DNA from 4 places in the Pseudomonas sp. LABIM340 genome. Region 3 is predicted to be linked to each of the others. Evidence: predicted binding sites of a transcription regulator. Region 3 holds the regulator's gene; each other region holds the start of a gene.
The links. Region 3 encodes FliA, which starts transcription of late flagellar genes. Its sites were predicted from a motif close to CTAAAGTTTNNNNNNNNNNNGCCGNTAA; they were not measured.

Region 1: a site for FliA is predicted at 1,951-1,978, ahead of ABKS89_RS27675 (methyl-accepting chemotaxis protein). Genes of this name have one in related genera too.
Region 2: a site for FliA is predicted at 1,759-1,786, ahead of flgM (flagellar biosynthesis anti-sigma factor FlgM). Genes of this name have one in related genera too.
Region 4: a site for FliA is predicted at 4,415-4,442, ahead of ABKS89_RS06040 (methyl-accepting chemotaxis protein). Genes of this name have one in related genera too.

The regions. Positions count from the first base shown of each region.
Region 1 covers NZ_CM200227.1:6,002,622-6,010,274, reverse strand. Annotated here, with positions in the region: gene ABKS89_RS27675 (methyl-accepting chemotaxis protein) at 1-1,728, opposite strand, end outside; gene ABKS89_RS27670 (bifunctional O-acetylhomoserine aminocarboxypropyltransferase/cysteine synthase) at 2,054-3,331, opposite strand; gene selO (protein adenylyltransferase SelO) at 3,454-4,914, opposite strand; gene mscK (mechanosensitive channel MscK) at 4,973-7,653, opposite strand, start outside.
Region 2 covers NZ_CM200227.1:241,557-249,209, reverse strand. Annotated here, with positions in the region: gene fliD (flagellar filament capping protein FliD) at 1-594, opposite strand, end outside; gene flgN (flagellar protein FlgN) at 925-1,365, opposite strand; gene flgM (flagellar biosynthesis anti-sigma factor FlgM) at 1,362-1,646, opposite strand; gene ABKS89_RS01195 (flagellar FliJ family protein) at 1,826-2,248, opposite strand; gene fliI (flagellar protein export ATPase FliI) at 2,248-3,579, opposite strand; gene fliH (flagellar assembly protein FliH) at 3,581-4,279, opposite strand; gene ABKS89_RS01180 (FliG C-terminal domain-containing protein) at 4,286-5,326, opposite strand; gene fliF (flagellar basal-body MS-ring/collar protein FliF) at 5,304-7,004, opposite strand; gene fliE (flagellar hook-basal body complex protein FliE) at 7,014-7,361, opposite strand; gene ABKS89_RS01165 (sigma 54-interacting transcriptional regulator) at 7,385-7,653, opposite strand, start outside.
Region 3 covers NZ_CM200227.1:4,697,553-4,705,205, forward strand. Annotated here, with positions in the region: gene ABKS89_RS21455 (chemotaxis protein CheA) at 1-1,195, opposite strand, end outside; gene ABKS89_RS21460 (protein phosphatase CheZ) at 1,227-2,009, opposite strand; gene ABKS89_RS21465 (chemotaxis response regulator CheY) at 2,029-2,403, opposite strand; gene fliA (RNA polymerase sigma factor FliA) at 2,601-3,350, opposite strand; gene fleN (flagellar synthesis regulator FleN) at 3,347-4,174, opposite strand; gene flhF (flagellar biosynthesis GTPase FlhF) at 4,338-5,648, opposite strand; gene flhA (flagellar biosynthesis protein FlhA) at 5,664-7,653, opposite strand, start outside.
Region 4 covers NZ_CM200227.1:1,247,564-1,255,216, reverse strand. Annotated here, with positions in the region: gene ABKS89_RS06060 (type II and III secretion system protein family protein) at 1-667, opposite strand, end outside; gene cpaB (Flp pilus assembly protein CpaB) at 683-1,603, opposite strand; gene ABKS89_RS06050 (Flp family type IVb pilin) at 1,980-2,174, shown strand; gene ABKS89_RS06045 (methyl-accepting chemotaxis protein) at 2,336-4,231, shown strand; gene ABKS89_RS06040 (methyl-accepting chemotaxis protein) at 4,650-6,539, shown strand; gene ABKS89_RS06035 (helicase HerA-like domain-containing protein) at 6,759-7,653, opposite strand, start outside.

The DNA of each region.
Region 1 (7,653 bases), 1.3 Mb from region 3:
GACGCTGGACGCGGCGACTTCCTGGTTGGCCGAGGCGGTCTGTTCGGAAACGTCGCGCACGTTGACCACGCTGCGGCTGATTTCCTCGGCCACTGCGCTCTGTTCCTCGGCGGCGGTGGCGATCTGCTGGTTCATCGCCTGGATATTGGAGACGGTGCGGGTGATCTCGCCGAGGGATTCGCCGGCCTGGCGGCTCAGGGCGACGCTGCTGGCGGTGAGTTCGCGGCTGCCGAGCATGACGCTGGAGACCTGGCGGGTGCCGCTCTGCAGGCCGGCGACCAGGGCTTCGATCTCTTCGGTAGATTGCTGGGTGCGTTGGGCCAGGCCGCGTACTTCGTCGGCGACCACGGCGAAACCGCGACCGGCCTCGCCCGCGCGGGCGGCTTCGATGGCGGCGTTGAGGGCCAGCAGGTTGGTCTGTTCGGCCACCGACTTGATCACGTCCATGACCTTGCCGATCTTCTCGCTCTCCTGCTCCAGGCGCTGCATGGCCTCGGCGGAGCGTTCGACTTCCTCGGCCAGGCGCTCGATCTGCTCGACCGCCTTGTTCACCACGCGGTCGCCGTCCTGTGCCTGGTGGTCGGCGGCGGAGGCGGCCTGGGAGGCCTGCTCGGCGTTGCGCGCGACTTCCTGCACGGTGGCGGACATCTCGTGCATGGCGGTGGCGACCTGGTCGGTCTCGACCTTCTGGGTGTTGGCGCCGGCGCTGGTCTGCTCGGTGACGGCGGAGAGCTCTTCGGCGGCGCTGGCGATCTGGGTGACGCCATCGCGGATGCCGCCGATCAGCTCGCGCAGGCTCTGGCTCATGCGCTGCATGCTCTGCTGCAGGCGGCCCAGTTCGTCGCGGCGGCTGACCTGGATGGTCTGCGACAGGTCGCCGGCGGCGATGCGGTCGACCACGGCCATGGTGTCGTGCAGCGGGCGGGTGATCTGGCGGGTGATGATCAGCGCGGCGATGCTGCCGAGCACCAGCGCGAGCAGGGTCACGAGGGTTTGCAGGCTGCGGGCCTTGGCGCTTTCGACGTCGCGGCGATCGAGCTGCAGCTGGTAGAGATTTTCGCTGATCTTGACGATGTCCTGGCCCTGGGTGGTCATTTCCTTGCGTGCCTGGACGATCGTGGCCATGTTCTGGCGCAGCGTGACGACGGCGTCGCGGTAGGTGCGCAGGGCGCTGCCGAGTTGCTGGACGTACTGCGCTTCGGCGACGCCGAGCACGCTTTCCAGGGCCGGCAGGCCGGCGATGCTTTCGTCGAGGCCGCGGGTCACGCCGTCACCGTTGCTGGTGAGGGCGGTGGCGAGGTAGTCGCGCACGTCGTAGCGGGCCTGCAGCAGGTCTTCGCGGGTGCCGGTGATGGCCTGGAAGCGGGTGGCGCGCTCTTCGTCGGCGGGGGCCTTGAGGATGTCCTGCTGGATCTGCGCGGTCAGCTCGTTGGCGCGGGCGGCGTTGTCCTGCAGCGTGCGGCGGGTGATGCCGGCACTCTGGTAGCCGGCGCGCATGGCGGCCAGGGATTTCTCGTAGTCACCGATGATGCCGCCGAGCTGATCGAGCATGCGCACGTTCTCCGGGCTGACGAAGGACGCGCGCAGTTTCTGCTGCTGCGCCTTGAAGTCGGCCAGGGTGCTCATGACGTTGGCGGCTTCCTGCTCGGCGCCGTCGGCGATCATGTACTGCAGGCGAGTGATGCGCAGCTTGGTGAGGCGCGAGTTCAGCTCGGTGATGTCGCTCATCCAGTTGCTGCGGTCGATCAGCGAGCCCAGGCCGAACCAGCTGACGATGGCGAGTATGGCGGTGAAGGCGAGGACCAGGCCGAAGCCCAGGGCCAACTTGAGATTCACGCTCAGGTTGGAAATCCAGCTGTTCATTGACGATCTCCAGGAAAGGTTGTGTGAAGTCAGGCCGTTCGGAGATTGTTGTTATTGGGGGCCAGGCGGGAGTACCGCGCTCAGTCGCTATCGGCAGCGTTCGGCAGAACCGTATGGTCGAGGCAAAAAAAACCGCCGACCTGCTGCGCAGCCGGTCGGCGGTTCGGTTGAAGCGAGCGTGATGCGGGTGTCAGGCCTCGGCGGCGTCCAGCGCCTGGGCCAGGTCGGCGAGGATGTCGTCGATGTGCTCGATGCCGATGGACAGGCGCACCATGTCGCGCGGCACGCCGGCCTTCTCCAGTTCCTCGTCGTTGAGCTGGCGGTGGGTGGTGGAGGCCGGGTGGCAGGCCAGGGACTTGGCGTCGCCGATGTTGACCAGGCGCACCACCAGCTTGAGCGCGTCGATGAAGCGCGCGCCGGCTTCCTGCCCGCCCTTGATGCCGAACGAGAGAATCGACGCGGGTTTGCCGCCCATGTAGCGCAGCGCCAGTTCCTGCTCGGGGTGGTCGGCGAGGCCTGCGTATTTCACCCAGCTGACCTGCGGGTGGTCCTGCAGGTATTGCGCGACTTTCACCGCATTCTCGCAGTGGCGCTCCATGCGCAGGGCGAGGGTTTCCAGGCCCTGCAGGATGAGGAAGGCGTTGAACGGCGAGAGTGCGGCGCCGGTGTTGCGCAGCGGCACGACGCGGCAGCGGCCGATGAAGGCGGCGGGGCCGAAGGCTTCGGTGTAGGTGACGCCGTGGTAGGACGCATCCGGCGTGTTGAGCAGCGGGAAGCGCACCTTGTTGTCGGCCCAGGGGAATTTGCCGGAGTCGACGACGATGCCGCCGATGCTGGTGCCGTGGCCGCCGATGTACTTGGTCAGCGAGTGCACGACGATGTCCGCGCCGTGCTCGAACGGGCGGCAGAGGATCGGTGTGGCGACGGTGTTGTCGACGATCAGCGGCACGCCGTGGCGGTGCGCAGCATCGGCCAGGGCCTGGAGATCGACGATGTTGCCCGCCGGGTTGCCGATGGATTCGCAGAACACCGCCTTGGTGCGTTCGTCGATCACTGCTTCGAGGGCGGCGATGTCATCGTGCGGCGCAAAACGGGTCTGGATGCCGAAGCGCGGCAGGGTATGGGCGAACAGGTTGTAGGTGCCGCCATAGAGCTTGGCCACCGAGACGATGTTGTCGCCGGCTTCGGCGACGGTCTGGATGGCGTAGGTGATGGCGGCCATGCCGGAAGCCACGGCCAGCGCCGCGACGCCACCTTCCAGTGCGGCCACGCGCTCCTCCAGCACCGCGTTGGTGGGGTTCATGATGCGCGTGTAGATGTTGCCGGCGACCTTCAGGTCGAACAGGTCGGCACCGTGCTGGGTGTCGTCGAAGGCGTAGGAGCTGGTCTGGTAGATCGGCACGGCCACGGCCTTGGTGGTCGGGTCGGGGCTGTAGCCGGCGTGGATGGCCAGGGTTTCCGGTTTCATTGTTCGAGCGTCCTTGTGGCAGAAAGCCCCGAGGATGCGAGCGGCGCCCGGCCCCGGTCAATGACCGGGAGCAATGCTGGCGGGGCGCCGCTAGATCGCTTTTCGCTGAGCTTATAACCGCCTCAGGAGGAGCAACTGATCTCCAGGTGACGGCCCCAGTCCGGCGGGCGACGGGTGAATACCTCGGCGTCGGACTGTTCTTCGAAGGGTTTGCTGAGTACTTCGTGCAGGCGGCGCACCACGCTGAAATCGCCTTGTTCGGCGGCGCTGATGGCTTCCTGGGCGAGGTAGTTGCGCAGCACGTAGAGCGGGTTGACCAAGTGCATGCGGGCGCGGCGCTCGTCCTGGCTGCCGCCTTCGCGCTCGGTGCGGGCCTGGTAGTCGGTGGCCCAGGCGTCGAAACCGGCGAGGTCGACGAAGTCTTCCCGCACCACCGCCAGCGCCTGCTCCGGTGCCTGGTCGCCGAGGCGGCGGAAGAACAGCGAGTAGTCCACGGCGCCCTTCTGCATGGTCTGCAGCAGGCGCTGCACCAGCTCCAGGTCGCCCTCTTCGGCCGTGGTGAGGCCTAGGCGGCGGCGCATGAGGTCCAGGTAGCTGGCCTGGTAGAGCGGCAGGAACAGGTCCAGCGTGGCGCGCAGGTCGTCCACTTCGACGAAGGGCGTCAGTGCCTGGCCGAGGGCCGCGAGGTTCCAGTGGGCGATGGGCACCTGGTTGCTGAAGGAGTAGCGGCCGGTGTCGTCGGAGTGGTTGCAGATATGGTTGGCGTCGAAGTCGTCGAGGAAGGCGTAGGGGCCGTAGTCGAAGGTGATGCCGAGGATCGACATGTTGTCGGTGTTCATCACCCCGTGGCAGAAACCGTAGGCCTGCCAGTAGGCGATCATCTCGGCGTTGCGCTCGACCACTTCGCGGAAGAATGCGAGGTAGGGCTTCTCGTCATCCAGGCACTGCGGGTAGTACGACTGCAGGACGAACTCGCCGAGGGTGCGCAGCTGGTCTTCCTGCTTGGTGTAGTAGAAGTATTCGAAGTGGCCGAAGCGCACGTGGCTGGGCGCCAGGCGCAGCAGCATGGCGCCGGTTTCCTTCGACTCGCGCCACACCGTGGTGCTGGAGCCGGTGACGCACAGCGCGCGGCTGCTGGGGATGCCCAGGGCAGCAAGGTATTCGCTGGCGAGGAATTCGCGGATCGACGAGCGCAGCACGGCACGGCCATCGCCCATGCGCGAGTAGGGCGTCTGTCCGGCACCCTTCAGGTGCAGGTCCCAGTGCTCGCCGGCCTCGTTCACCACTTCGCCCAGCAGCAGGCCGCGGCCGTCGCCCAGGCGCGGGTTGTAGGAGCCGAACTGGTGCCCGGAATAGACCATCGCGCGCGGGTCGGCTGCTTCCCAGAGCTTGTGGCCGGCGAAGATTTCCGCGAACAGCGGGCTTGCCGCCTCGCTTGGGTCGAGGTCGAGCAGGGCCATGGCGGCGGGGCTGGCGACGACCAGGCGCGGATCGGCGATGGGGTCGGGCAGGACCTGGGTGGAAAACACGTCGCCCAGGCGGGCGAAGCGGTTATCGAAGGTCAGTTCGTCGAGCTTTTTCACAATCTAACTCCGGACAAGTCCGAGCATTGTGCTCGGACTTGTCCGAAGGCGTCCACCCTCAGGCCTTGTCGCCGCCGGGCTTGTCGGTGCCCTGGGGGCCGCTGATCTTCACGGGTATGGCGGCGGGTTGCTGCCCGACGATGACCTGGGCTTCCTGGCCCTGGAAGTTCTTCAGGAACACGTCGACCTGGTTGAAGGCCATGTCGATGCCGGCTTCGCGGAAAGCCAGGGCGATGCGCGTGAGGGTCTCGTCCACCGCCGGGTTGCGGTCGCCCAGCTCGCGCACGTGGAAGCGCAGCTCGTAGTCGAAGGTGCTGGCGCTGATGGTGGTGAAGTACAGCACCGGTTCCGGGTCGCGCAGGATGCGGGTGTTGGCGTGGGCGGCGTCGAGCATGATCTTGCGCGCCAGCGGCAGGTCGCTCTCGTAGGCCAGGCCGATCTTGATGGTGACGCGCGTGACGGTATCGCTCAGCGACCAGTTCACCAGCTGGCCGGTGATGAAGGTCTGGTTGGGGACGATGATTTCCTTGCGGTCGAAGTCGGTGATGGTGGTGGCGCGGATGCGGATCCGGCTGACGGTGCCGGACAGCGTGCCGATGGTCACCACGTCGCCGATCCGTACCGGGCGCTCGAAGAGGATGATCAGGCCGGAGACGAAGTTGGAGAAGATCGCCTGCAGGCCGAAGCCGAGGCCGACCGACAGCGCGGCCACCAGCCATTGCAGCTTGTCCCAGCTCACCCCGAGGGTGGACAGCGCGCTGACGAAGCCGATGCCGCTGATGGTATAGGACAGCAGGGTGGTGATGGCGTAGGCGCTGCCCTGGGCCAGGGTCAGGCGCTGCAGCACCAAGACTTCCAGCAGGCCGGGCAGGTTGCGCGCCAGGGCGACGGTCACGGCGGCGATGACCAGCGCCATGAGGAAGTCGCTCAGGCTGATCGGCGTGGTGGACGCCGCGTCGCCGGTGCCGCTGGTGTACTGGTAGAGGGTCACGTTGTCGAGGTAGGAGACGACGCTGATCAGGTCGGCCCAGACCCAGTACAGGGTGACCACGAAACCGATCAGCAGGCCCAGGCGGATCAGGCGCATGGACTGTTCGTTGATCTGTTCGATGCCCAGGGTCGGCTCTTCCACCACCTCGGTGCCTTCGATGCCTTCCTTGGGCGCGTTCTGGCGGTTCTTCAGGGCGCGCTGGTAGGCCAGGCGGCGGGCGGCGACGCCCATGCCGCGGACGAAGGTGGCTTCCACCACCATCCAGAACATCAGCAGGAACAGGGTGTCGATCAGGCGGTCGGTGAGCTTGAGCGCGGTGTAGTAGTAGCCGAAGCCCACGGCCAGGAACAGCGCCACCGGCAGGGCGGTGAAGCCCAGGCCGACGATCATCTTGATCATCGACGGGCGCTCGCTGGACGGGCTCTTGAACAGCAGCTGGGCGAGCAGCCAGGTCATGGCGCCGTAGCCGAACAGCACCACGGCAATGCCGATCACGTCATCGGCCAGCGAGGCCGGCGAGTGCTCGGCGACGGTGACTACGGCGACCAGCGACATCACCACCAGACCCAGTCGGCGCATTAGCTTGCCGAGGAACTGCACCTGCGACTGGCTCCAGTGGAAGTGCCGCTCGGCGATGCCGCCCGGCCGCAGGATGCGGTGTGCGGTGTAGAACACCAGCCAGACCTGCGCCATCTCCAGCAGCGCGCTGCCCAGGGTGGCGTTCTGTCCGCGGGCGTCGAGCAGCAGGGCGAGGCCGGCGATGGCCAGGGCCAGGGTGCCGGGCAGTGCCAGCAGCACGGCGAGCAGCAGGGCCAGCGGGGTGTGGGCCTGGCTGTCGCGCTTGAAGTGGCCGATGTCATCGTTCAGCGATTCCAGCTTGTCGTAGAGGAACCTGCGCTTCCACAGCAGGGCCGCGACCAGCAGGAGCAACGGCAGGAACAGGAAGGGCCGGTCGATCAGGCCTTCGCCCAGCTCCTTGACGCCTGAGCCCCAGGGCACTTCGGCCAGCTGGTGGTGCAGCAGGGTCGGGGTCATCTTGAACCACGACAGGTCCAGCGGGCGGTTGCTGGGGATCCAGAACATCTGCTCGTCGAGGGTGGCGCGCAGGCTGCCGCTGGTTTCCTTGAGCTGTTTCTGGTTCAGCTGCAGGGTGATGGCTTCGTTGAGCAGCGCGTTCAGCTCGTGGTTGAGGCGCTCCATCAGTTCCAGGCGGGTGTCCACCAGCTCGGAAAGGTCGTGGCGCAGCTGTGGGGTGACGCTTTCCTGCGATTGCTGGGCCAGCAGGTTGTCGATGTAGACCTGGGTGTTGTTGATCTCGTCGCGCTTCTGGTTCAACTCGAACTGGTACAGGCGCAGGTCGGCGATCTCGTCGGCGAGGTCCTGGTCGGTCTTGATCACCGGCAGCGACTGCTTCTGCTGGTAGAGGATCTTCGACAGCAGCAGGCTGCCGCGCAGTACGTTGATCTGCTCGTCGAGGGCCTGTTCGCCCTGGGTCAGGTTGTCCAGCTGCTGCTTGGTTTCCAGGTTGCGCCGGGTCAGGGTGTTGAGGCGGTCGGTGGTGCGCAGCAGGTAGTCGGAGAGCTTGAGGTTGGCGGCGTTCTCGTGGCTGAGCAGGCTGTCGGTGCCGGCGGCCTGGTCGGCATCCTTGGACAGCTCGGCGACGGTCTTCTCCGACTGCTCGCGGCGCTTGTCGCTGATCATCGCCTGCAGTTCAAGGGTTTCGCGCTCTTCGCGGCCGATGCGTTCGG
Region 2 (7,653 bases), 2.2 Mb from region 3:
GCCGCTCAGCGACAGGCTGATGGCGTTGTCCGCGCCGGACTTCTCGGCCCCCAGCACCAGCGATACCTGGCCGTTGCTGCGCACCAGGGTGGCCTTCACGCCAGTGTTGTCGGTGGCCTTGTTGATCGCTGCGGCCAGCTCGTCCAGCGAGTTGCTGCCGTCGCCGTCGGTGTCGATCTTGCTCAGATCGATGTCGAAGGACTTGCCGTTCTGGGTCAGGGTCAGGGTGCCCTGGGTGTCGACATCACCGGACTGCAGGCCGGAGAAGGACAGCTGGTGGCTGGTGGCGAGTTGCTCGACGAAGAAGTCGTAGCTGCCGGGCACGGCGTTCTTGTCGACCTTGGCGGTCAGGTAGCCGTCCTTGCTGGTGGTGGCGCTGTTCACCAGCATGCTGGTGTTGCTGCCGGTCACGCCCTGCAGGCTCTTTACCGCCGAGGAGAAGGTCTTGAGCGCCGACTCCAGGGAGGTCACGGCAGTCAGTTGCGACTGGTACGAGGACTTGTTGCGGTCAGCCTTGTTCAGGCCGTTCTGCACCTCGTACGTGGCCAACTGCTGGGCCATGCTTTTGACGTAATCGGAATCTATGGTCGCCATGTGAATCCACCTCTTTGGGTCGGAAGAGCAATTACGGTGCCAATGCCGGAAGGCCCGCCATACGGGGCTTTTCGGGATAACCGGGGAGAAGTTTCACTTCCGCCCGGCGTGCTTTGGCGCGCAGCGGGAAGCGGCATTTCCGCCTGCCGACCACGCACCCTGATGCAGGGAAAAGGCGACCGTGGGGAGGGATTCGTTAAGAGATTTCGGCGGGGTGTTTGGCAGCCGCGCTTTTTTGTAGGAGCGCGCCATGCGCGCGGTCGCGGGCATGGCCCGCTCCTACAGGGGGAGTCCAGTACTGAGCCTGATCGCAGCTCGCCCTGGGACAGATCAGTACAGCTGGCGCGAATACACCGGCTGTTCGCGCGGATCGCCCATGAGCTGGCTGAGGATGTCGTGGTGCATCGCCAGCAGCTTGCCGTTGCGCTCGTTGAGGCGCTTGCACTGGGCGGTGAGCTGGCCCAGCTGCAGCCACTCCTGCTGCAGCTCCTCGCGGCGCGGCGGCTGGTAGTTGGACAGCAGCGTGCGCATGCCCTCGGCGTCCATCGGCAGGTGGAAGGCACGCAGCACGCGACTGCGGCGCTGGGCGCGGCCGGCGACGCCTTCGAGCAGTGCCTGGATGTCCGGGTTCAGCGCTTCGATCTGCGCGCTGTCCCGCGCCAGCAGGTGGCGGTACAGCTCCTGCAGGCGCTCGCGCAGCGCCAGGCAATCGCGGCCATCCTGCTGGATGTCCTGCTCGATGACCTGCAGCAGCCGCGCGCGCTGGGTCATGCGTCGCTGCCGCGATGGTAGGAGAGGATGCTGGTGGCGAGCACGCTGGTGTCGTTCTGCAGCTCGCCATTCATCAGTGCGCGGCGGATTTCCGCGACGCGGCTCTGGTCCACGTCGGGCATGGCGCGCAGGGTCTCCTGCATTTCGTCCAGGCGCAGCGAATCGTTGACCGGCGCGCTCGCACTGGTCTCCGCCACCGGGGCGACGCGCTCGCTGCGCGCGCTCTTGGCGGACTCGCTGGTGGCCAGCGCGACGCTGGTCAGTTGCCGGGTGATTTCCATGGTCGGTATCCGAATATTTTTGGGCCTTTCCCTCAGAGGGCGACCGCCTCGAAGCAAAACTTAAATGCCGTGTTTCACAGAGACTCAAGAGCCGGCGGATAACCGCTAGCGGTTATTCGCCCTACGGGGCAAACCCATCGTAGGGCGCATAACTCGGAACGAGTTATCCGCCATTGCCTTCACGCCCGCGCCCGCCACCAGGACTGCGCGGCGAGGCCATCCTGGATTTTCTGTTCCTGCTGCGCAAGCTGCAGCTGCCACTGGCCGACCTTGGCCTCGATCACCTGGGTCAGCACCTTCTCGCTGCGCATGGCCGCCATCAGCTCGCCCTGGATGCGCGCCAGGGTCTGTTCGGCGACTTCCAGCTCGCGGCGCTGCAACTGCAGCATCTTGTGCAGGGTCGCCTTGTACTGCTGTTGGTTGTGTCGCTGCAGCGGGGTGCTGGTGGCCACGCTGAAGCCGCACAAGCGGTCCAGCCCGGTGATGTTGTTGCGGTAGCGCTGGCAGAGGTTCTGCTGGTAATTCACCCGCCCCAACAGCTCGCGGACCTTGCCGCCACGCACATCGGCCAGGCGCCCGAGCATGTCGATCTGCGTCTTCATCAGCGCCCCCCGACGATGCTTTGCAGGGTCGCGACGCTGTTGCCCAGTTCGGCGCCGTCGGCGGTCTCCTGGCGCAGGTAGCGCTCCAGCATGGGCGCCAGCTGCACAGCGCGGTCGGTCTTCACGTCCATACCCGGCGTATAGCCGCCCAGCGGGATCAGCTCCCTGATGCGCTCATAGGTGCCGCTGAATTCCTTGAACTGCCGCGCCGCGGAGAGGTGCAGCGGGTCCGCCACCTGGCTCATGCAACGGCTGACCGAGGCACCGATGTCGATGGCCGGGTAGTGCCCGACGTCCGCCAGCCGGCGCGACAGCACGATGTGCCCGTCGAGGATGGCGCGGGCGCAGTCGACGATCGGGTCCTGGTGATCGTCGCCCTCGGCCAGCACCGTGTAGATGGCGCTCAGGCTGCCGGTCTCGCCCTCGCCGTTGCCGGCGCTTTCCACCAGTTCCGGGAGCATGCCGAACACCGACGGCGGGTAGCCCTTGGTGGCCGGCGGCTCGCCCAGGGCCAGGGCGATCTCGCGCTGGGCCATGGCGTAGCGGGTCAGGGAGTCCACCAGCAGCAGCACGTCCTTGCCCTGATCGCGGAAGTAGGCGGCGATGCTGTGACACAGCTCGGTGGCCTTCAGGCGCATCAGCGGCGACTCATTGGCTGGCGCTACCACCACGACTGCCTTCTGCAGCCCTTCCGGGCCGAGGGAATGCAGGATGAACTCCTGCACTTCGCGGCCGCGCTCGCCGATCAGCCCGACCACCACCACATCGGCCTTGGTCTGCCGGGTGATCATCCCCAGCAGCACGCTCTTGCCCACGCCGCTGCCGGCGAACAGGCCTACGCGCTGGCCCTTGCCCAGGGTCAGCAGGCCGTTGATGGCGCGCACGCCGACATCCAGCGGCTCGGACACCGGGCGCCGGCGCAGCGGGTTTACGTTCGGCAATTCAGTGGGCAGCGGGTGGCGGCCGGCGAGCTTGCCGAGGCCGTCCAGGGGTTCGCCGAGGCCGTTGACCACGCGCCCCAGCCAGGAATGATCGATGTGCAGCACGGCTTCGTCCGGCGCCGGGAAGACCCGCGAGCCGGAGGTCAGGCCGACGGGCTTCTTGAAGGGCATGAGGTAGGTGATGTCACGGTTGAAGCCAACGACCTGCGCCTCCAGGCGCTCGCCGTCGGCGACTTCCACGTAGCAGCGCTGGCCGGTCATGCGCCGGCAGCCGAGGCTTTCCAGCAGCAGGCCGGAGACGCGCACCAGGCGACCGCTGACCCGCGCCAGCTGGACCGAGTCCAGCGAGCGCAGCGCTTCTTCGAGCTTGAAGCCGTCGCCCAGGGCCATCTCAGTCTTCGTCCTGCAGGTGCGCGCTCAGGGCTTCCATGCAACTGTCCAGGCGCTGCTGGCAGCCGATGTCGGCTTCCGCCTGGGCGGTGACCACGCGGCATTCGCCCAGCGCCAGGCGCTCGTCCGGCACCAGCCGCCACTTGGCAGCGCGCTCGGGGTTCAGCTCGCGGATGCGCGCGCATTCTTCCGGGTTGAGCAGGATCTGCACGTCGCCCTGCTCGCCCGGCATGGCAGCCAGGGCTTCTTCGGCGAGGGTCAGCAACTGCGTCGGGTTGAGCGTGAGCTCGACGCGAATGACCTGTTTCGCGACCTTCTGCACCAGCTCCAGCAGCTCCTTCTGGCGGCTGCGCTGGAAGGCCTGGTGATACTCGCCGAAGGCCTCGACGGCGGCCTGCAGCGGTGCGCTGGCCTCGTCGAACACCTGGCGGCCGGTGGCGCGGCCTTCCTCGCGGCCCTTGCGCAGGCCGTCCTGGCGACCGGCCTCGAAACCTTCGCGCAGGCCGGCTTCACGGCCTTCGCCGACGCCGTCCTGGTAGCCGCGCTCGAGGCCTTCCTGGAAGCCTTCGGAAATGGCGCGCTGGCGCGCCGCCGGGTCGCTGTCCCAGCCATGGTTGTCGGCGCTGGCGGTGGCGCAGCGCGGCGGGAAGCGGTACGGGCGCCAGGCGCGGCTGTCGGCCTTGATGACTTTGATCGCCATGCGCGATTACTCCACCGTCTGCTCGCGGAACAGCTGCACCTGCAGGTCGCCCTCGGCGGCCAGCTCGCGCACCACGCCCATGATGTCCTTGCGCACCTGCTCCACGCGGCTCAGCGGCACCGGGCCCTGGCGGCGGTTGATAGACTCCATCTGCTGCGCCTGGCGCTTGGGCATGGCGCCCTGGATGGCGCGCACCAGCTCGGGCTCGGCGCCCTTGAGGGCAACCACCCACTCGTCCAGCGGGATAACTTCCAGCAGGGTCTGCAGCACTTCCTGGTTCTGCCGGGAGAGGATGAAGAAGTCGTACATCTCGTCTTCGATCTTGCCGACCAGGTCGTCGTTGTGGGCGCGCAGCAGCTCGAACATCTGGTTACGGTCGCCCTTGAAGCGGTTCATGATGTCCGCCGCCTGCTTGACCCCGCGCACCTGCGAGCCCTGGGTGGAGAGCACGCGCAGGCTGCGGTCGATCAGTTGTTCCAGCTCGGCGATCACGTCGCTGTTCACTTCGCTGAGGTTGGCGATACGGAACAGCAGCTCGTCCTGGCGCTCCGGCGGCATGGCTTCGAGTACGTCGGTGGCCATGCCCGGCGGCAGGAAGGCGAGGAACACCGCCTGCATCTGCGCGTGCTCCTTGGCGATCAGCGCGGCGAACTGCTTGGGATCGATCCACTCCATGCGCGCCATCTTGGCGCGGATTTCCTCGCCGTAGATGCTGTCCAGCAGGTTGCGCGTAATGTCACTGCCCAGCGCCTTGCCGAGCATGCCAGCAAGGTAGGAGCGCGACGCGCCCTTGATGCTGGACTGCAGCTTGTAGTCGTCGAAGAACCGGCCGATCACGTCGGAGACGGTGTTCTGCTTGACGTTGGACAGCCGCGCCATCGCCTGGCTGATGCTGACGATCTCCTCGCGGCTGAAATTGCGCAGGATGCCGGAAGAGGCTTCGTCACCCATGCTCAGCATGAGGATCGCCGCCTGTTCCAGGGAGCTCACGGCGCGCATCTGCGGGCCGCGCTTTTTCGTTTCTTCAGGCAGGCTCGTGTCGGTCATTGCGGCCAATCCAGTGCTTGATCACTTCCGAGACCCGTTCCGGGTCGTTCTTCGCCAGCATCTGCAGATGCTCGATCTGGTGCTCCAGGCCCGAGCCCGGCGCCGGCAGGCGGATTTCCGAGAGCGGGTTCAGCTCGCCGAGCACGTTGAGCCCGCCGACGCTTTCACTGCCCAGCGACAGGCGCCGCTCGGCGTCGAGCGCCAGCGGGTACTCCGCGCTGCCTTCGGGCAACTCGGCGGTGGCCGACGGCTGCGCACGCTGGGTCAGGCTGCGTACCGCCGGGCGCACGCCGAACAGCAGGAACAGCAGCGCAATCAGGCCGAGCACGGTGTAGCGCACCAGTGATTGCAGGGCGCTGCTCTCCCACCAGCTGGCGGAGGACTCTTCCACCGCCGTGGCGGCGAAGGGGAACACGCTGACGGTGATCAGGTCGCCGCGCTGGGCATTGAAGCCCACGGCGCTCTTCACCATGGTTTCGAGGTCGGCGCGGGCCTTGTCGGTCCAGCCGCCCTCGGGCGCGGTGGAGGCGTTGATCACCACCGCGACGCTCTGCTGGCGCAGGGCGAAGGCCGGGTACTTGATGTGGGTGACACTCTGGTCGAAGTCGTTCTGCCGGGTGGCTTCCTCGCGGGTCGAGGTCGCGGCCTTGTTGTCGGTATTGGCGACCTTGCCGTTGCCCGAAGCAGCCTGGTTATTGCCCTGGGCGTTGTTCTGCCCCTGCTGCTGTTGCGGCGGCGGCTCCGGCGGACGGTTGCTCAGCGAGCCCGGCACGCCGAGGGCGAGCTGGTCCAGTGTGCTCTCGTTGCGCAGCACTTCGCTGCGCAGGCGCGGCGCTTCGCCGTAGGCCTGCAGGGTTTCTTCCTTCTGGCTGAAGTCGATGTCGGCGGACACGCTGATGCGGTAGTTGCCCAGGCCGAGCACCGGCGCCAGCACTTCCTCGACATTGCCCACAGCCTTGCGCTGGTACTCGTCCACCGCCTGCCAGTTCTGCGAGGGACCGCCGACGCCACTGATGCCGCGCGACAGCAGCACGCCGTTCTGGTCCACCACACTGACGTCTTCGGGCTTCAGCTGCGGCACGCTGCCGGCCACCAGGTTGACGATAGCGCCGACCTGCTCCGGGCTCAGCCGCTGGCCGGGCGCCAGTTGCAGCAGCACCGAGGCCTTGGCCGGGTCACGCCGGCCGACCACGAAGGAATTGCTGTCCTCGCGGGCGACGTGCACGCGCGCCTGCTCGATGCCTTTCAGGCCCATGATGGTGCGGGCCAGCTCGCCTTCCAGGCTGCGCTTCAGGCGCACGTCCTGGAGGAAGTGACTGGTGCCCAGCGGCTCGTCCTTGTCGAACAGCTCGTAGCCGGCCGGCATGGACACCTTCACGCCCTTGGCTGCGAGCAACATGCGGGCGCGCGCCAGGTCTTCCTCGCGCACCAGCACCTGGCCGCTCTGCGGGTGCAGGCGATAGTCGAAGGCCTCGGCGTCCAGCACCTGCATCACGTCGGCGGCCGGGTAGGCTTCGCCGGCGCCATACAGCGGGCGGTAGGCACCCTGGTCGCGCCACAGGTAGAAGACCACGGCAGCGGCCAGCAGGGCGGCACCCAGGGCGATGCCGAGCAGCCCCAGGCGCGGGTCGAGCTTGAGTTTGTCGAGCGGCAGGCGCCCTTTGAGATTCTGCAGCACTGTCAGTCCTTACAGCGGCATGCGGATGATTTCGTCGAAGGCGCCGGTGAGCTTGTTGCGCACCTGCAGCAGCGCGGAGAACGACACGCTGGCCTTCTGGCTCTGGATCATGGCGCCGACCAGGTCTTCGCTCTGGCCGCTGTCCACCGCAGCCATGGCGGCGCTGGACTTGTGCTGTTCGGCGTCCACCGAGCGCAGCGCCTGCTCGAAGCTGGCGCCGATGCCTGGAGCCTGCGCACGCTCGTCGAACTGCGTGGCGAGCTGCGCGGCGGGCCGCACGGCCGGGCCGCTCGCGAGGTCGGCGTAACGGTTCATCCGGTCCAGCATGTCCTGCTGCACCTGCATGATCGAACTCATGGAAGTTTCCCCCGGAAACGAAATCAGAACTGCACCTGCACGCCCTGCTCACGCATCGCGTTGAGCCGGTAGCGCAGCGCACGGGTAGTCATACCCAGGCTCTCGGCGGCCTTGGTCTTGTGCCCGCCGAAGCGGCGGATGGTGTCGATGACGTGCTGGTACTCGGCGAGCTTGCCGCTGGCGCGCAGCGCGGCGCGACCGCCTTCGGCCGCCAGCGGGATCACCGCGGCGACGGTACCGACAGGTGCATCCGGCGCGGCCAGGCCGAGGTCGCGGGGCTGGATGAACAGGC
Region 3 (7,653 bases):
TCGCCTCGTCGCCGCTGTTCAGGCCCAGACGCACCAGGCGGTTACGCACCAGCACCAGTTCGCCGACCATGTTCATGATCTCGTCCAGGCGGGCGGTGTCCACGCGCACGGTGGTTTCCGCTTCGTTGGCCGGCTTTTCTGCGGCGGCAGCGGCGGGCTTGGCCGGCGCAGGCTTGGCGGCAGCGGTCGGCGCCGGAGCGGGCTTGGGTGCGGGCGCAGCAGCCGCTTTGGGCTGTGCAGCGGGTTGTGCATTGGAGGGCGCAGCCGCGAACGCTTCTTCCTTCGCGCCGGTGAACTGGCCCTTGCCATGCAGCTCGTCGAGCAGCTTCTCGAATTCGTCGTCGGTGATGTTGTCGTCGCCACCGGCAGCCGGAGTTTCCTCGGGCTTGGTCTGGGCAGCGGTTTCGACGGGAGCGGCGGCTTCTTCCTTAGCGCCGGTGAACTGACCCTTGCCATGCAACTGGTCGAGCAGCGCTTCGAACTCGTCGTCGCTGATCTCGTCGCCAGCACCGACGGCGGGCGCCTCGGCAACCGGTGCCGGAGCCGCGCTGACGGGCTCCTTGGCAGCAGCGCTGAACTGGCCCTTGCCGTGCAGCTGGTCGAGCAGTGCTTCGAACTCGTCGTCGGTGATGTCGTCGCCACCGCTGCCAACCGGTGCGGCAGGCGCTTCGGCGGCGGGCTCGAGGGCATCCATCAGTTGTTCGAACTCAGCGTCGGTGATGTCGCCATAGGCGGCCGCAGCGGCCGGGGCCTCTTCCACGACAGGCTCGGCAACAGCCGCAGCGGGAGCTTCGGCAGGAGCGGCGTTCGGATCCGCCAGGCGCGACAGCGCAGCCAGCAGCTCGGGAGTGGCCGGCGTCGGCTCCTCCGCGTCACGCACCTGCTGGAACATGACGTTGACGGTATCCAGCGCCTGCAGCATCACGTCCATCAGCTCGGCATCCACGCGGCGTTCGCCCTTGCGCAGCATGTCGAACACGTTTTCGGCGATGTGGCAGCACTCCACCAGCGCATTCAGCTGGAGGAAGCCGGCACCACCTTTGACGGTATGGAACCCACGGAAGATTGCATTGAGCAGGTCCATGTCATCCGGGCGGCTTTCCAGCTCGACCAGTTGCTCGGACAGTAGCTCGAGAATCTCGCCGGCCTCCACCAGGAAGTCCTGGAGGATTTCGTCATCGGCGTCGAAGCTCATTCGGTGCTCCCTCTACAGCGTCAGCGGACGCTTAAAAACCAAGGCTGGACAACAGGTCATCGACATCGTCCTGACCGGATACGACGTCCTTTCTTGTATCGGCAGCAATCTGCGGACCTTCACCCTTGGACGATCTTTCTTTTTCCACCGCGTCGCGCATGCTCTCGTGGTCATGCTCGATGCCGGCGTAGCGATCGACCTGCCCCGCCATCCAGACCAGCTTCACCAGGTTCGACTCGACCTCGGTCACCAGCTTGGTGACGCGCTTGATCACTTGCCCGGTAAGGTCCTGGAAGTCCTGCGCGAGCAGGATGTCGTTCAGGTGCGCGGAGAGCTTGCGGCTGTCCTGGGCGCTGATGTAGAGGAACTGCTCGACACGCTTGGCCAGGTCACGGAAGGCCTCGGGGCCCAGCTCGCGACGCATGAAACGCGACCAGTCTTCCTGCAGCTCCTTGGCCTGGGTCTCGATGTGCATGACCACCGGGGTGCACTCTTCCACCAGGTCCATGGTCCGATTGGCCGCTTTCTCGGTCATCGTCACCACGTAGGACAGGCGATCAGTCGCGTCGGCAATCTGCGAGACTTCCTGGGCGCGCGGGGAGCTGGGATCGATCTGGAAGTTGACGATGGCGTTGTGCAGCTCGCGGGTAAGCTTGCCTACCTCTTGGTAGAGCCCGCGATCACGCGCCTGGTTGAGCTCGGAGATCAGCTGCACGGCGGTCTGTACGTCGCCCTGCTCGAGGCAGTCGACCAATTCGCGCGCGTGTTTTTTCAGGGTCGACTCGAAGTCACCCGCGGATTCGTTGAAATCCATGACGCCCTCTTGGTCAGCCTCAGCTGCCGACCCGCTCGAAAATCTTCTCGATCTTTTCTTTCAACACCTGAGCGGTGAAAGGCTTGACCACATAGCCGTTGACCCCGGCCTGGGCCGCTTCGATGATCTGGTCGCGCTTGGCTTCAGCGGTGACCATCAGTACCGGCAGGTGCTTCAGACGCTCGTCGGCGCGGACCGCACGCAGCAGGTCGATGCCGGTCATGCCGGGCATGTTCCAGTCGGTAACGAGGAAGTCGAAGTTGCCGCTGTGCAGCATCGGCAGCGCAGTGGTGCCGTCGTCGGCTTCTGCGGTGTTGGTGAACCCCAGGTCCCGCAGGAGGTTCTTGATGATGCGCCTCATCGTGGAAAAGTCGTCCACGATGAGAATTTTCATGTTCTTGTCCAAACCTGCCTCCATCGATACCAAACGCGCCCTGGCGGGCGTGCCGTCAATTCATCGAGCGTCGTGCGCTCTTTGCTGTGGGCGCGTCAAAGGAACGTCACCCAAAAATTCGTAAGCCTATAACTTGCCTAAGGAAAATCCCTTCAGCACCGCCTCTCAGAAGCAGCCGACGCGAAACTACCCGATGCTCAGCGAGCGCGCCACTCCGCCAGTCGCGAACGCAGGCGCGCGGCGCACTGGCTGTGCAGCTGGCTGACGCGGGACTCGCTGACGCCCAGCACTTCGCCGATCTCCTTGAGGTTGAGTTCCTCGTCGTAGTACAGCGCCAGCACCAGTCGCTCGCGCTCGGGCAGCTTGGTGATGGCGTCGGCCAGGGCCGCCTGGAAGCGTTCGTCTTCCAGGCCGTGGGACGGCTCGTTGTCGTGGTGCGAGGCGTCTTCGGCAAAGCCGCCGCCCTGGTCGCCGTCCTGCAACATGTCATCGAAGCTGTACAGACGGCTGCCCTGGGTGTCGCTGAGGATGCCGTAATAATCTTCGAGGCTCATATTGAGTTCGGCAGCAACCTCCTGATCTTTAGCGTCACGTCCGGTGCGCGCTTCGACGGTGCGGATGGCGTCGCTGACCATGCGGGTGTTGCGGTGGACCGAACGCGGGGCCCAATCGCCCTTGCGCACCTCGTCGAGCATGGCGCCGCGGATACGGATGCCGGCGTAGGTTTCGAAGCTCGCGCCCTTGCCCTGATCGTATTTCTTCGCGGCCTCCAGCAGGCCGATCATGCCGGCCTGCATCAGGTCCTCCACCTGCACGCTGGCCGGCAGACGGCCGAGCAGGTGGTAGGCGATGCGCTTCACCAGCGGGGCGTGTTTCTGGATCAGCAGTTCCTGGGAGTTGTGCGCCTGTGCCTTGCTGTACATACGCGCTCCGGAGGCCGCGGTCATACGGCCGAACCCGTGGGATGTTGCACCAGGCGCTCGACGAAGAACTCCAGGTGCCCTCTTGGGTTGGCCGGCAGCGGCCAGCTGTCGACCTTCTGCGCCACCGCACGGAAGGCCAGGGAAGCCTTGCTGCGCGGGAACGCCTCATACACCGAACGCTGCTTCTGCACGGCCTTGCGCACCGACTCGTCGTAGGGAATGGCGCCGACGTACTGCAGCGCCACGTCCAGGAAGCGGTCGGTGACCTTGGTCAGCTTGGCGAACAGGTTGCGGCCCTCCTGAGGGCTGTGGGCCATGTTCGCCAGCACGCGGAAACGGGTCATGCCGTAGTCGCGGTTGAGCAGCTTGATCAAAGCGTAGGCATCGGTGATGGACGTGGGTTCATCACAAACGACCAGCAGCACTTCCTGGGCGGCACGGACGAAGCTCACCACCGAGTCGCCAATGCCGGCGGCGGTGTCCACCACCAGCACGTCGATGTTGTCGCTGATGTCGCTGAATGCCTGGATCAGGCCGGCGTGCTGCATCGGCGTGAGGTGCACCATGCTCTGGGTGCCCGAGGCCGCCGGGACGATGCGGATGCCGCCGGGTCCCTGGAGGATCACGTCACGCAGGTCGCATTCGCCTTCGATGACGTCGGCCAGCGTGCGCTTGGGCGACAGCCCCAGCAGCACGTCGACGTTGGCCAGGCCCAGGTCGGCATCCAGCAGCATGACGCGGCGGCCGAGATCGGCCAGCGCCAGCGACAGATTCACCGACACGTTGGTCTTGCCCACGCCACCCTTGCCGCCGGTGACTGCGATTACCTGAACGGGATGCATACCCATATCAATACCTTGTCTCGTCGTTCGACCGTCACGCATCGGCGTTTCGGCTAATCCGGCTGCAGTGCTCTACCGCCTCCGGCGCTCGCGGATCGTCTTGCAGAGCATCCGCATCGCTTGGGCGGCTCAACCGGCCACCCCACGCCCCACCCGGGGCTCACAATCTTCAGCTGGCGCGACGCACCGGCTGTTGGTAAAGGCCGGCGAACATGTCCGCCATGGCATCCTCGCAAGGCTCTTCGGGCGATTGCAGGCTCACCGCGCGGCTGACCAGTTGGTGCGCGCGTGCCACATGCAGATCGTCCGGGATCTTCGGCCCGTCAGCCAGATAGGCTACCGGTAGATGCTGGCTGATAGCCAGAGCCAGAGCTTCGCCGAGGCTTCCCGCTTCGTCCAGTTTGGTCAGGATGCACCCGGCCAGCCCACAGGAACGATAGTTCTGCCAGGCGGACTTGAGTACCTGGCTCTGGCTGGTCGCGGCCAGCACGAGGTAATTCTTCACGTTCAGGCTCAGCGACGACAGCGCTTCGAGCTGCATGCGCAGCGCCGGATCGTTGGCGGGCAGGCCGGCGGTATCGATCAGCACCAGACGCTTGCGCGCCAGCGGTGCCATGGCCTGGATCAGCGACTGGCCCGGATCGACCAGGGTCACCGGCACATTGAGAATGCGGCCCAGCGTCTTGATCTGCTCCTGCGCACCGATGCGGAAGCTGTCCATGGACACCAGCGCGATGCTCTGCGCGCCGTACTTCAGTACGTAGCGGGCGGCCAGCTTGGCCAGGGTGGTGGTCTTGCCCATGCCGGCCGGGCCAACCAGGGCGATCACACCGCCCTGCTCCAGCAGGTCGATTTCCGGGGTATTGATCGAGCGCGCCAGGTGCGCCAGCAGCATGCGCCAGGCCTGCTTCGGATCGGCGATGGAAGCCACGCGCTCCAGCAGGTTGCGCGACAGGTCGGCCGGCAGCCCCATGCGTTGCAGGCGACGCCACAGGCCGGCTTGTTTCGGACGCTGGTTCTGCAGCTGGTTCCAGGCGATGGAGCCCAGCTGCACTTCGATCAGCTCGCGCAGGCCGTTGAGCTCGAAGCGCATGGCTTCCAGCGCCTGCTGGCCGACAGTGGGCGCCGCCGGGGCAACCGGTGCATCCATGGCGGCGGCCAGGGTTTCGGCGGCGCTGCGACGCGGCTTCTCGGTGCCGTACATTTGACGGTCGCCGCGCACGCTATCGCTGGCGCGGGTCGGAGCCGACAGGTCAGCCTTGGCCTGGGCGATCTTCGCCTGGGTCTTGCGCAGCTCGGCTTCCAGCGCCGGGTTCGGCTTGCTGGCCGCCACCGGGGCCTGGTAATCCAGCGCCGCGGTCAGCTCTACGCCACCCGCGACACGGCGATTGCCGATGATCGAGGCGTCCGGGCCCAGCTCGTCACGGACCAGTTTCATGGCCTGACGCATATCAGCGGCGAAGAAGCGTTTTACCTGCATGGCCTGCGACCTCAATCAATTCTGCCCAACAGTGGCAACGATCGTGACTTGTTTGTTGTCGGGGATTTCCTGGTAAGCCAGCACATTCATGGTGGGAACCGCCATCCGGGCGAATCGCGACATCATCGCGCGGATGGGACCTGCCACCAGCAGAATCGCCGGCTTGCCGAGCATCTCCTGACGCTGCGCCGCTTCAACCATCGAGCGTTGCAGCTTTTCGGCCATTCCGGGTTCCAGCAACATGCCTTCTTCGGAGCCCTGTCCGGCCTTCTGAAGACTATTGAGCAATATCTGTTCCAACCTGGGCTCCAGAGTGATCACAGGCAGCTCCGGCTCTAGTCCCACAATGGTTTGCACGATTGCACGGGACAGTGCCACACGAACCGCCGCCACCATCGCGGCGGGATCTTGACTCTTCACCGCCACGTTGGCGATGGCCTCGGCGATGGTACGGATGTCACGTACCGGCACCTGTTCCTGCAGCAGCGCCTGAAGCACCTTGAGCAGCGTCGACAGGGAAATCATTCCCGGCACCAGCTCTTCGGCGAGCTTGGGCGAAGTCTTGGCCAGCAGCTGCATCAGTTGCTGGACTTCCTCGTGGCCCAGCAGCTCGTGGGCGTGCTTGTGCAGCACCTGGTTCAGGTGGGTGGCGACCACGGTGCTGGCATCGACCACGGTGTAGCCCAGCGATTGCGCCTGATCACGCTGCGAGGCCTCGATCCAGACGGCTTCCAGGCCGAAGGCCGGGTCCTTGCCGGCGATGCCGTTGAGGGTGCCGAACACCTGGCCGGGGTTGATCGCCAGGTCGCGATCCGGGTAGATCTCGGCTTCCGCCACACTGACGCCCATGAGCGTCAAACGATAGGCGTTGGGCAGCAGGTCGAGGTTGTCGCGGATATGCACCGACGGCATCAGGAAGCCCAGGTCCTGGGACAGCTTCTTGCGCACGCCCTTGATCCGCGCCAGCAGCTGGCCGCCCTGGTTACGATCGACCAGCGGAATCAGGCGGTAGCCCACTTCCAGGCCGACCATGTCCACTGGGGTCACGTCGTCCCAGCCCAGTTCCTTGGTCTGCTCGGCGCGCTGGGCGGGCAGCAGTTCCTGCTGGGTCTGGGCTTCCTGCTCGGCCTTCTGGCTGGCCTGGCGCTGGCGATGCCAGATCAGGTACGCGCCACCAGCGGCCAGAGCGCCCAGGCCGACGAAGGAGACGTGCGGCATGCCGGGGACCAGGCCCATGGCGATCAGGATGGCGGCAGAGATCGCCAACGCCTTGGGCGAGGCGAACATCTGGCGGTTGACCTGCTGGCCCATGTCTTCGGAGCTGGAGACACGGGTCACCATGATCGCGGCGGCGGTGGACAGCAGCAGCGAAGGCAGCTGCGCCACCAGGCCGTCACCGATGGTAAGCAGGGCGTAGACCTTGCCGGCGTCGCCGAAGCTCATCGAGTGCTGGATCATGCCGATGGCCACGCCACCGATGAGGTTGATGAAGAGGATCAGCAGGCCGGCGACGGCGTCACCGCGGACGAACTTGCTGGCACCGTCCATCGAGCCGTAGAAGTCGGCTTCCTGGGCCACTTCGGCGCGGCGCTTCTTGGCTTCCGCCTGCTCGATCAGGCCGGCGTTGAGGTCGGCGTCGATGGCCATCTGCTTGCCGGGCATGGCGTCGAGGGTGAAACGCGCGCTCACCTCGGAGATACGCCCGGCACCCTTGGTGACCACCACGAAGTTGATGATCATGAGGATCGCGAAGACCACGATACCGACGACGTAGTTGCCGCCGATCACCACCTCGCCGAAGGCCTGGATCACCTTGCCCGCAGCCGCGTGGCCATCGTGGCCGTGCAACAGCACGACGCGGGTGGACGCGACGTTCAGCGCCAGGCGCAAAAGCGTGGCGACCAGCAGGATCGTCGGGAACACGGCGAAGTCCAGCGGGCGCAGGGCGTACACGCTGACCAGCAGGACCACGATGGACAGGGCGATGTTGAAGGTGAACAGCACG
Region 4 (7,653 bases), 3.2 Mb from region 3:
AGGCGAAACCGCTGCCTTCCAGGGCGTTGATGAAGCCCAGCCACTTGCTGCTGCCACCGCCCCAGATGATGTTGAAGCCGCTATTGAGCGTGGATTCGATACCACCCCCGGTTCCGTTGACGAGATCGCGCGCACCGTTTTGAAGGACGTCGGATATGTTTCCGGATATACCGCCAGCGCTTCCCGGCGAACCGATACCAAAGAAGTTGGAACCGCGCCGCACCAGTGACGTGCTCGCCTGCTTGAGCTTGCTGCGGCTGACTTCGACGAAGCGGATATCGGTCTGCACCTGGTTGGGCAGGCTGCCGGCGCTGGCGCCGATAGCCCCGGCCACATCGCCCACCGCACGCGCACCAACGTGCACGACGGTGCGCATCGGCTGGTCACTGCAGGCGGTCCAGATCAGCAGGCTGGTCAGGCCTTCGGCCTTGCCGGTGACGAGGAAGTCGCGCTTGTCGAGCACTTGTACGTCGGCGATGTTCGGGTCGCCGATGGCCAGGCGCTTGATCGGCACCGGCAGCTGTTGGTCACGCTGGGCGCCCTGCTCGACATCGAGATTCAGTTGCTGGTCAGCAAAGCCTGCGCACGCGCTCGGTACGGCCTGCGCCGCGGAGTGAACGGCGCAAGCCAGCATGGCGACCAGGGGAAGGATGAAGCGCTTGGACATCGATGCACTCCTTGCTCAATGTGCTTCACGGGTAACGGTGGTGCCTCGGTAGACCACCACGCCGGCATCGACCTGCGGGGCGGAGACCTGGCGCACGGCGGGGGCCGGCGCCTGGCGCGGCTTGCCGATGAGTTGTTCGAGGGTGATCGGCTGGCTGACGGCGGAGCCGAGCGAGGCCTGGATATAGCGGCCCTGCTGCTCCTTCTCGTAGAGGTTCTCGTCCTTGCTGCGCACCGCCAGGCGCAGGGAACCGGCCTGGCTGGCGAGCATCAGGCGTGATGCGGCTTCGGCGGGCACTGCCAGCACGGCAGTGCGCGGCGGTTTGGGTGTCTTGTCCTTGGGGTCGCCGGCGTTGCGCGCCTGGCCGTCGGTGGAAACGGCGATCTGCTCGCCGTAGGTCAGCACCCGCACACCGGGCAGCACCACCTGGGCGCTGAGGCTGCGCTCGGTGCTCTGCTGGTCCTGGACGAAGAGCATGACGTCGACGTAGTCGCCGGGGAGCACGAAGCCGCCGCCACCGATGACCTCGTCCACGGCAATCGCCATGGCGCGCTCGTCCGGCCGGATGGTGCGGGCCAATGGGCCGCCTGGCTCGGTCACGGCGGAGGTGAGGATATTGCCCGCAGGAACGGCGACCCAGACGCGCTGGCCGATCACGGCTTCGGGCTTGGGAAAGCTGCCGGCGGGAGCGGTGCGCAGCATTTCCACGCTGACATCGTCCTTGCCGATCACTGCCAGGGGCGGCAGGTCACGGGCGGCCACCACCACAGCGGTGCGCTGCAGCTTGTCGGCTTCGGCCATTGCCGCCGGCGCGACCTCCTGCACCACACCGGCAACCGGCGCGGCCGGCTTGCCGACCTTGAGTCCGAGATACCCCACCACACCGGCGCACACCAGCAACAGCCCGGCGAAAACCATCAGCACCTTGCTATTCATGACCACATCCTTGGGCAATCTCGGAAAAGCGGACCGGAGGGTCCGCGGCCTTGTCGTATGAAGTCCGTTACCGGCAGCACCGGGGTTTGTCCTTCAGACCTTTATTGTTGTTTCGGCCAGGCGAGGAAGTTCGATAAGAACCATTCCTCATAATCAGTTTTTAGTTGTGCCATGGCTGAATCTAGTAGCTGTGTTTAGAGCGTCAACCACGCCGGTTAAATTTACGATCTGCAATTATTTATATGCCGAGAGGGTTATAACTTTGGTATTAGCGCTATTTGAACAATTGCATTCAGCCATACGACGCCTAGCCTGACGATGAAGTCGGGGCGCCGCCCCGGTGGTATTCGAGGGAGCACCCGCGATGGACCTGAAAATAAAAAACCTGTCCCTGAAACTGTTCTGCATGGCCAAGGCATTCGCGGCCGACAAGGAAGGGGCAACAGCGATCGAGTATGCGGTAATTGCGGGCCTGATCTCGGTGGTGGTTATCACCGGTGCAGCCCTGATCGGAACCGATCTGGGTGCGATCATGACCACTATCCAGACAGAAGTTGCGAAAGCGAAATAAAAGATAGCCGCGCTCCAGCCAATTCCGTTCTATCTAATTCAAAGTTCCCGTGCACTTGCACGGGAACTTGTTCTTGTGCCTGCGAAAAGTTTTTCTAAAGTTCCAGCCAGCCCTGCCGATACAGCCTGCTCAAACCCGTTTTACAGCAGGATGCTTTACCGATGCTTCGTTCGCTGTCCTTCTCCAGGAAGATTCTCCTGGCGGCCTCCCTCGTAGTCACCTTCGCCTTCGCCTGTTTCATCTTCTTCAACGATCTGCGCCAGCGCGAGGCCATCCACTCCGACACCGAATCCTACCTCTCCGAGGTCGGCAGCCTGACCGCCAGCAATATCCAGAGCTGGCTGGAAGGTCGCATCCAGCTGGTGGAAGCGGAAGCTGCGCAACTGGCCGACGGCGAGCCGACGCCCGAGCGCATCCAGCACGTACTGGAGCAGCAGGTGTTCCAGAAGAACTTCGAATCGGTCTACCTCGGTGAAGCCGCCAGCGGCGTGTTCACCATGCGCCCCTACGCGCCGATGCCCGACGGCTACGACCCGCGCACCCGTGGCTGGTACAAGGACGCCGTGGCCGCCGGCCGGCTGATCGTCACCGAACCCTTCCTCGACGCCGGCACCAACGAGCAGATCCTCGCCATGTCGATGCCGGTCATGCGCAATGGCCAACTGGTCGGCGTGGCCGCCGGCGACATGAAGCTGGAAACCATCACCGCGATCATCAACTCGCTGAAGTTCGACGGCGACGGCTATGCCTTCCTGGTCAGCGATGCCGGCAAGATCCTCCTGCACCCGGACAGCAGCCTGATCTTCAAGAGCCTCGGCGAGGTCTACCAGCAGGGCGCACCCAAGGTGCAGCCGGGCGTGCAGGAAGTCAGCATCAATGGCGAGGACCAACTGGTCTCCATGACGCCGGTGAAGGGCCTGCCGGGCGTGACCTGGTACGTCGCGCTGGTGCTCAACAAGGACTCCGCCTATGCGATGCTCAGCGACTTCCGCAACACCGCCATCGTCGCCACCGTCATCGCCATCGTCGCCATCCTGTTCCTGCTGGGCATGCTGATCCGCGTGCTGATGGCGCCGCTGACCGACATGGGCCGCGCCATGCAGGACATCGCTCAGGGCGAAGGCGACCTGACCAAGCGCCTTAAGGTCGCCAGCAACGACGAATTCGGCGTACTGGCCAACGCCTTCAACCGCTTCGTCGAGCGTATCCACGAATCCATCCGCGAAGTGGCCTCCACCGCGCGCAGCCTGCATGACGTCTCGCAGCTGGTGGTGAACGCCTCCAACTCGTCCATGAGCAACTCCGACGAACAGGCCAATCGCACCAACAGCGTGGCCGCGGCGATCAATGAACTGGGCGCTGCCGCCCAGGAAATCGCCCGCAACGCCGCCGATGCCTCGCACCACGCCACCGACGCTTCGCATCAGGCTGGAGATGGTCGCCAGGTGGTCGAGCAGACCATCAGCGCGATGAACCTGCTCTCCGACAAGATCAGCTCCGCCTGCGCCAACATCGAGTCGCTGAACAGCCGCACGGTAAACATCGGCCAGATTCTGGAGGTCATCAAGGGCATCTCCGAACAGACCAACCTGCTGGCCCTGAACGCCGCCATCGAAGCCGCCCGCGCCGGGGAAGCTGGCCGTGGCTTCGCCGTGGTCGCGGACGAGGTGCGCAACCTTGCCCACCGCGCCCAGGAGTCCGCGCAGGAAATCCAGAAGATGATCGAGGAACTGCAGGTCGGCGCCCGCGAAGCCGTGGACACCATGACCGAGAGTCAGCGCTACAGCCTGGAGAGCGTGGAAATCGCCAACCGCGCTGGCGAGCGCCTGGCCAGCGTGACCCACCGCATCGGCGAGATCGACTCGATGAACCAGTCGGTGGCCACCGCCACCGAGGAACAGACCGCCGTGGTCGACTCGCTGAACATGGACATCACCGAGATCAACACGCTGAACCAGGAAGGCGTGGAAAACCTGCAAGCCACCCTGCGTGCCTGTGCCGACCTGGAGAACCAGGCCGGCCGCCTGCGCCACCTGGTGGACAGCTTCCGCATCTGATCGCGGCAATAGTGAAAAGGCGCCTTCGGGCGCCTTTTTCATTGGGCGCCAGCTCGTCATCAACCTGTAGGAGCGCGCCATGCGCGCGATCGCGGGCATGGCCCGCTCCTACAGGTAAACGCCGATCCTGTATCACCTCTGAAACACCCGCCACAGAGCCATCCCTACCGTTCGTCCGACGCTTTCAAGCTTCCCTCGGGCACGCCGAAATCAAGGGTGAAGGCCTTTTATACCCACCAACAAACCGGGCCTGTCGTCACCGCCGGCACAAGGGACTTCCGGCCACGCCCGCACGGCTATCCGCCGCGCCGGCGCCGTCCGTTTCACACCACAGGGACGGACGTTCTGCGGCGACACCGGATCTGTCGCCCGGACCAACGCCGTTCAGGCATCCCACTACCTCCGGACTCGACGCAGCATGATCAAGAGCCTGAAATTCAGCCATAAGATCCTCCTGGCCGCTTCTCTTGTTGTTTTCTCGGCATTCGCCCTCTTCACCCTCTACAACGACTACCTGCAGCGCAATGCGATCCGCGAGGACCTCGAGGATTACCTGCGGGAGATGGGCGACGTCAGCGCCAGCAACATCCAGAACTGGCTGAGCGGCCGCCTGCTGCTGATCGAAAGCACCGCCCAGACCCTCGCCCGCGACAGTTCGCCCGAGCACCTGAGCGGCCTGCTGGAGCAGGACACCCTGCGCAAGACCTTCAACTTCACCTACCTGGGCCAGGAAGACGGCACCTTCACCATGCGCCCCAACAGCGCCATGCCAGACGGTTACGACCCGCGCACCCGCCCCTGGTACAAGGATGCCGTCGCGGCCGGCGGCACCACGCTGACCGAGCCCTACATCGACGCGGCCACCCAGCAACTGATCATGACCGTCGCCACCCCCGCGCGCGCCGGCGGCAAGACCCTCGGCGTGGTCGGCGGCGACCTCGGCCTGCAGACCCTGGTGGAGATCATCAACTCGCTGGACTTCAGCGGCATGGGCTACGCCTTCCTGGTCAGCGGCGACGGCAAGATCCTCGTGCACCCGGACAAGAACCAGATCATGAAGACGCTGGCGGATGTCTACCCGCAGAACACGCCGAAGATCGGCAGCGGCTTCAGCGAGGCCGAACTCAACGGCCACCAGCGCATCCTCAGCTTCACCCAGGTGAAGGGCCTGCCGTCGGTGAACTGGTACATCGGCCTGTCCATCGACAAGGACGCCGCCTACGCCATGCTGAGCAAGTTCCGCGCCTCGGCCATAGTCGCCGCCGCGATTGCCATTGTCGCCATCCTGCTCCTGCTGGGCATGCTGATCCGCGTGCTGATGCAGCCGCTGACCACCATGGGCCGCGCGATGGAAGACATCGCCCAGGGCGAAGGCGACCTGACCAAGCGCCTGAAGGTCGCCAGCAACGACGAGTTCGGCGTGCTGGGCAATGCCTTCAACCGCTTCGTCGAACGTATCCACGAGTCCATCCGCGAGGTGGCCTCCACCGCGCGCCAGCTGCACGACGTTTCGCAACTGGTGGTGAACGCCTCCAACTCGTCCATGAGCAATTCCGACGAGCAATCCAACCGCACCAACAGCGTCGCGGCTGCGATCAATGAACTGGGCGCCGCCGCCCAGGAAATCGCCCGCAACGCCGCCGATGCCTCGCACCACGCCACCGATGCCTCGCACCAGGCCGGTGACGGGCGTCAGGTGGTCGAGCAGACCATCAGCGCGATGAACCTGCTGTCCGACAAGATCAGCTCGGCCTGCGCCAACATCGAAGCACTGAACAGCCGCACGGTGAACATCGGGCAGATTCTGGAAGTGATCAAGGGCATCTCCGAGCAGACCAACCTGCTGGCCCTGAACGCCGCCATCGAAGCCGCCCGCGCCGGTGAAGCCGGTCGGGGCTTCGCCGTAGTGGCGGACGAGGTACGCAACCTCGCCCACCGCGCCCAGGAATCGGCGCAGCAGATCCAGAAGATGATCGAGGAACTGCAGATTGGCGCCCGCGAAGCCGTGGACACCATGACCGAGAGCCAGCGCTACAGCCTGGAAAGCGTGGAGATCGCCAACCGCGCCGGCGAGCGTCTGGCCAGCGTGACCCACCGCATCGGCGAGATCGACTCGATGAACCAGTCGGTGGCCACCGCCACCGAGGAACAGACCGCCGTGGTCGACTCACTGAACATGGACATCACCGAGATCAACACGCTGAACCAGGAAGGCGTGGAAAACCTCCAGGCCACCCTGCGCGCCTGTGCCGACCTGGAGAACCAGGCTGGCCGCCTGCGTCACCTGGTGGACAGCTTCCGCATCTGATCTTCGCTGCATTGAAAAAGGCGCCTGCGGGCGCCTTTTTCATTGGGTACACCTGTAGGAGCGAGCCATGCTCGCGATCGCGGGCATGGCCGGCTCCTACAGGGAAGACCTCAGCATCGCTTGCTGCCGCCCATCAATACGTAGGGCGCATAACCCGGAACGGGTTATCCGCCATACCACGACGGCGGATAACGCTGGCGCGTTATCCGCCCTACGGTCTTAGCGTCGCTTGCTACCGCCCAGCAACGCGCCCATCAACCCGCGCACCAGTTGCCGACCGATCTGGTTAGCCGCCTGGCGCACCACCGTCTTGCTCACCTGACTGGCCAGCGAACCCAGTATCTCGCCGGCCATCCCGCCAAAGTCGGTGCCGCCGCCCTTCTCTTCCTTCTCCTGGGTCGGCGCCATCTTGTTGTCGGCGCGGCCGGTCAGTTTCTCGTAGGCGGATTCGCGGTCGATCGGCTGGTCGTAGTGACCGGCCAGCGGCGAACGGCGGATGACGTCGGCGCGCTCGGCGTCGGTCAGCGGGCCGATACGCGACTGCGGCGGCGCCACGGCCACGCGCTGGACCATCGCGGGCGTGCCCTTCTCTTCCAGGGTGCCTACCAACGCTTCGCCGATACCCAATTCGGTGAGCACCTTCAGGGTGTCGAACGCCGGGTTGGGCCGGAAGCCATCGGCCACCGCGCGCAGGGATTTCTGTTCCTTGGCGGTGAACGCGCGCAGGCCGTGCTGGATGCGCAGGCCCAGTTGCGCCAGCACGTCGTCCGGCAGGTCGCCGGGCGACTGGGTAACGAAGTAGACGCCCACGCCCTTGGAGCGGATCAGCCGCACTACCTGCTCCAGGCGATCCTGCAGGGCCTTTGGCGTGCCGTTGAACAGCAGATGCGCCTCGTCGAAGAACAGCGCGAGGATGGGCTTGTCCGCGTCGCCGCGCTCGGGCAATTGCTCGAACAGTTCGGCCAGCAGCCAGAGCAGGAAGGTGGCATAGACCTTGGGTGCGTCATGCACCAGCTTGCTGGCGTCCAGCAGGTGGATGCGGCCACGGCCGTCAGGCTCGGGACGCAGCAGGTCCTCCAGTTGCAGCGCCGGCTCGCCGAAGAAGTCCTCGGCG